Regions from separate parts of the Cellulomonas fengjieae genome, predicted to be linked through region 2. Evidence: predicted binding sites of a transcription regulator. Region 2 holds the regulator's gene; the other holds the start of a gene.
The links. The regulator LexA, encoded in region 2, represses DNA repair genes until DNA is damaged. The targets are predictions, from matches to a motif close to TCGAACANNTGTTCGA.

Region 1: KG102_RS17655 (HNH endonuclease signature motif containing protein) is a predicted target of LexA. The motif match lies at 1,333-1,348, and genes of this name have one in related genera.

The regions. Positions count from the first base shown of each region.
Region 1 covers NZ_CP074404.1:3,775,244-3,777,638, forward strand. The annotation lists gene KG102_RS17655 (HNH endonuclease signature motif containing protein) at 1-1,296, opposite strand, end outside; gene KG102_RS17660 (helix-turn-helix transcriptional regulator) at 1,405-2,355, opposite strand.
Region 2 covers NZ_CP074404.1:1,505,550-1,507,944, forward strand. The annotation lists gene KG102_RS06950 (L-lactate dehydrogenase) at 1-700, shown strand, start outside; gene lexA (transcriptional repressor LexA) at 785-1,537, opposite strand; gene KG102_RS06960 (LysM peptidoglycan-binding domain-containing protein) at 1,845-2,351, shown strand.

The sequences.
Region 1 (2,395 bases), 1.7 Mb from region 2:
GGTGGAGATGCCGGTGTTCTTGTCCCAGGTGACCTGCCACCAGCCCGTGGTCTTGGCCTGGTGGTGGTGCTTGCACAGCGCGTGCAGGTTCTCCAGGCAGGTCTGGGGGTCGGCGTCGTGCTCGCGTCGGGCCTGGGAGTGGTCGTAGGGGATGCGGTGGTCGAGCTCGCAACGGGTGGCGGGTTGGCGGCAGCCGGGGAAGGTGCAGGTGACGTCGCGGGCGATGACGGTGCGGGTCAGGTCCGCTCCGGGCCGGTAGGCGGTGGTGCCCACGGCGCAGACCTGTCCGGCGGGATCGGTGAGGATGCGGCGCCAGGTGGCGTCCTGGGCGAGCTCGCGGGCGACCTGGGCGGGGATCGGGCCGTACGAGCCGAGGGTCGCGGGGTGGTCGTCCAGTCCGAGCAGGGTCGTCGCGGCGACGCTGACCTGCAGTGCGGCGCGTTGCCCGTGTCGGCTGGGCAGCGGGGTGCCGTCCAGCGTGGCCTGGCGGTCCAGGATCGTGGTGAACACGTCGGCGAAGGCGTCGGCGCGGCGTTGGTCGATCGGGCGGGGGTCACTGTCCGGGGCGCCGTTCCCGGCCAGGGCGTCGATCACGGTGAACGCCGCGGTGGCCTCGGCGGCGGGCAGGTAGGCGATCAGGCGGGCCATCGCGTCGGGGGCCAGGTCCAGGAACACCCCGCGCCGCGCGCGCTCGGCGACCCGACGCGCCTCGGCCGCGGCGGGGTCGCTGCCGATGACGCTCGCCCGCAGGTGACGGGTCAGCTGGGCAGCGGTGAGCTCGACCGCCTGCTCGACGGCATCGGCGACCACCGCGCGCACGGCACCCGCCTCGACCTGAGCCGTCTCGGCCAGGATCACGTCGACCTTGCGCGCGTCGATGGCGCCGGCCGCCCACGCGTCGGCCACAGCGGGATGCTGCCCGGCGCCCCAGGCGCGCAGGAACAGGTCCTGCGCGGCCCTGCGGGTGCACACCAGCGCGCACGCGAGCTCGTCGGGAACCCGTGCCAGAGCATCGACCGTGCGAGCCTCGATCTCGCGAACCACCTCCGCCTGCGCCGCCTGAGCCATGTTCAGCACCCGCTGCCACGCCGCCACCGCGTTCACCAGCGCCACGTCCGACAGGTCCGCGACAGCCACCGACCCCAGCATCGTGGCCAGCACGCCCACATCCCCACCAGCGACGGACGGCTCGGGAAGATCAGCCAGGCCCGCCACGCGCACTCTCGCGGGCATCGTGGTCGGGACGTCGGCCGCGTCGAGGCGCCCGTCCAGCAGCGTCGCCGTCATCGCCACCATCTCCCTCACCTCGCGGGAACCACCCGATATCGGGCATAGAACAAATGTACGACCGGCCACTGACACCGCCGCTGGCCTGCGGCTCCGGCGCACCACGACGCCGGTCGGTCACGGATCGGCGGCCGCGTACCGCTCGACCAGCTCGGCCCCGAGCGCCGCGAGCTCGGACCGCACCGACGCCGGCTCCAGGACCTCCACCGCCGCACCGAAGCCGGCCAGCTTCTCCGCGACGGACCGTGCGGTGTGCGACGCGACCCGGATCCTGACCCGTCCGTCCTCGGCGGGCCCGAGCTCGGTCAGGTGCCGGCCGAACTGGCCCCGGAGAACGCCCACCAGGAAGGCGCTGGTCAGGGCGGTCGCGGCGACGCGTGAGCGCCGCTGCTCGGCCTCGTCGACCACCGACTCCCAGATCGCGGCGACGTCGAGCCCGTCGGGGCGCGGTGCGGGCGAGTCGAGGACGCTCAGCGACCGGATCCGGTCCAGCCGGAACGTCCGCCGACCGCCCGGGGTGCCCGCCACGAGGTACCAGACCTCGCCCTTGTCGACGAGCGCCCACGGGTCCACCACCGGGGCGGACGGCCCGGCCCGCCCCGCGTACGTCAGGGACACCTGGCGTCGCCGCACGACGGCCCCCTGCAGCTCGTCGATCCAGGGAGCCCGTGGCCGGGCCGACGAGCCCCACCCGGCCGGGTCCACCAGGACCGCCCGCCCGGCCGCCTCGGCCTCCGCGCGGAACGTGGCGGGCAGCGCCTGCACGAGCTTGCGCAGGGCCGACGTGGCGTCGGCGGACCGCCCGCTCGACGACCCGACCAGGAGGAACAGCGCCTGGGCCTCGGACGCGGTCAGGCCGGTCAGGTCGGTGCGGGCCCCGCCGACCAGCGACCACCCGCCGCCGCGCCCCGGCTGCGGGTAGACCGGGATCCCCGCCGTGGACAGCGCCTCGAGGTCGCGCCGCGCGGTCGCGACCGACACCTCGAGCGCCTGCGCGACCTCGGCGGCGGTCACCCGGCCCCGGGACTGCATCAGCAGGAGGGTCGCCACCAGACGGTCGGCACGCATGACTCAAGGATGCGCGACAAAGCGCTCAGGAGGTGAGCAC
Region 2 (2,395 bases):
GAAGCCCGGCCAGTCCCGGCTGGACCTGGCGGAGGCGACCATCGGGCTGGTCCGCAAGGTGCTCCCGGCGCTGGTCGAGGTCGCGCCGGACGCGGTCTACGTGATGGTCACCAACCCGGTCGACGTCGTGACGTACGCCGCGCTCAAGATCTCCGGCCTGCCGTCCTCGCAGCTGTTCGGCTCCGGCACGGTCCTGGACTCCTCGCGGCTGCGCTACCTGATCGCGCAGCACACGGGCGTGGCAGTGCAGAACGTCCACGCGTACATCGCGGGCGAGCACGGGGACACCGAGCTGCCCCTGTGGGGGTCCGCGAGCATCGGCTCGGTGCCGCTGCTCGAGTGGACCGGCGCCGGTGGCGACGGAGCCCTGACGGCCGACGTACGGGACAGGATCACGCGGGAGGTCGTCGAGTCGGCGTACCGGATCATCGAGGGCAAGGGCGCGACCAACTACGCGGTGGCCCTGGCCGGCTCGCGGATCATCGAGGCCGTCCTCAAGGACGAGGGGCGAGTGCTACCCGTGTCCTCGCTGCTCGACGACTTCTACGGGATCAGCGACGTCTGCCTGTCCGTCCCGGCGATCGTCGGGGCGCACGGCGTGGCCGAGCGGCTCCGCGTCCCGCTCTCGGAGGACGAGCTCGCCGGCCTGCGCTCGTCGGCGGACGCGGTCCGCTCGGTGGCGCGACGCTTCGGGTTCTGAGCGCCGCGCTCGGGTTCTCGCCGCGGAGGCGTCCGCACTGCGACCGTCGGGCCGCACCCTGCTGGGTGCGGCCCGACGGCTGTGTCACAGGCTGCGCAGCACGCTGACGACCCGGCCCAGGATGGTGGACTCGTCACCCGGGATGGGGGAGTAGGCGGCGTTGTGGGGCATGAGCCAGACGTGCCCGTCGATCCGCTTGAACGTCTTGACCGTGGCCTCGCCGTCGATCATCGCGGCGACGATCTCGCCGTTCTCCGCGACCGGCTGGCGCCGCACCACGACCCAGTCGCCGTCGCAGATCGCCGCGTCGACCATGGAGTCGCCGCTCACCTTGAGCAGGAAGAGGTCGCCGTCGCCGACCAGCTGACGGGGGAGCGGGAAGACGTCCTCCACCGCCTGCTCGGCGAGGATGGGCCCACCTGCCGCGATCCGCCCCACGACCGGGACGTAGGAGGGGGCGGGCAGGCGCTCGCCGTCCCCCTGGTCGGGGAAGCTCGCCCGGCGGCCGTCCGGCGCCGTCCACGTGCCCACGCCGCGCGAGTCGTCCGCGTGCACGACCTCGATGGCGCGAGGACGGTTCGGGTCCCGGCGCAGGTATCCCTTGCGCTCGAGCGCCATGAGCTGGTGCTTGACGCTCGACGGGCTGGTGAGGCCGACGGCCTCCCCGATCTCGCGCATGCTCGGCGGGTAGCCGCGGGACTCGACCGACGTCCGGATGGTGTCCAGCACGAGCCGCTGCCGCGCCGTGAGCCCGTCGGGGCCGGGTGCGCCGTCGGGCAGCGTGTGGATGGTCGCCAGGTCCTTCTCGGGCTGGGACGTGTCCCCTGAGTCCGTCACTGCGCTCCTCCTCGTCCGGCGGCCGCCTCGCAGCACGCTCAGCCTTCTCCGCCTGGTCCAGCCCGGGTCCGCGGAACCGTGACCTGCGCCGACGGTGGCTGCCCGGCGGCAGTGTCAGTGGCTCGTGGTCCGCTTGTGCTGCATCGCCAGCCTAGGGATGTCGGAGCCGAAGATCAAACATCTGTTCGATCGTGTCTCTCGACAGTGTCGGTGGATGCTGGTAGACATCGTACAGACGTTCGACGAACAGGCGTTCGACGATCAGCGGTACCCCGGTCAGCCGGGCCGAGCAGGAGCGAGAGACGTGATGAGCGCGATGGTGATGGGACCGGCGATGTCGACCGTGGCACCCCAGCGGGTGGCTGAGCGCGTGGCGTACCGCATACCCAACCGTGTGCCCAACCGCATGCCCGACCGCATGTCCAACCGCATGTCCCGCGGTACCGCCCGACCCACGACCCCTCACGGGGCAGAGCGCGTGGCGGACTCCGCCGTGGGTGCGCCCTCCGCGGCCGTGTCCGCTGCGCACCTGCGCCTCACCACGCGCGGCCGGGTCGTCCTGTGGCTGCTCGCGGCCACGGTCGTGGCGCTCGTCACGCTGCTCGGGAGCCAGGCGTCCGCGGACGGGCCGGTCACCGCGCAGGAGGTCCAGCGCCACGTGGTGCAGCCGGGCGAGACGCTGTGGCAGATCGCCGAGTCGGTGGCCACGCCGTCGCAGGACGTGCGGGACGTCGTGGTCGCACTGGTCGACCTCAACGAGCTGCCCGACGCGGGGCTCATGGCCGGCCAGGTCATCGTCGTCCCGGCACGCTGACGCTGAGCACGGCGACACGGCGACACGGCGCGCGGCACACGCGC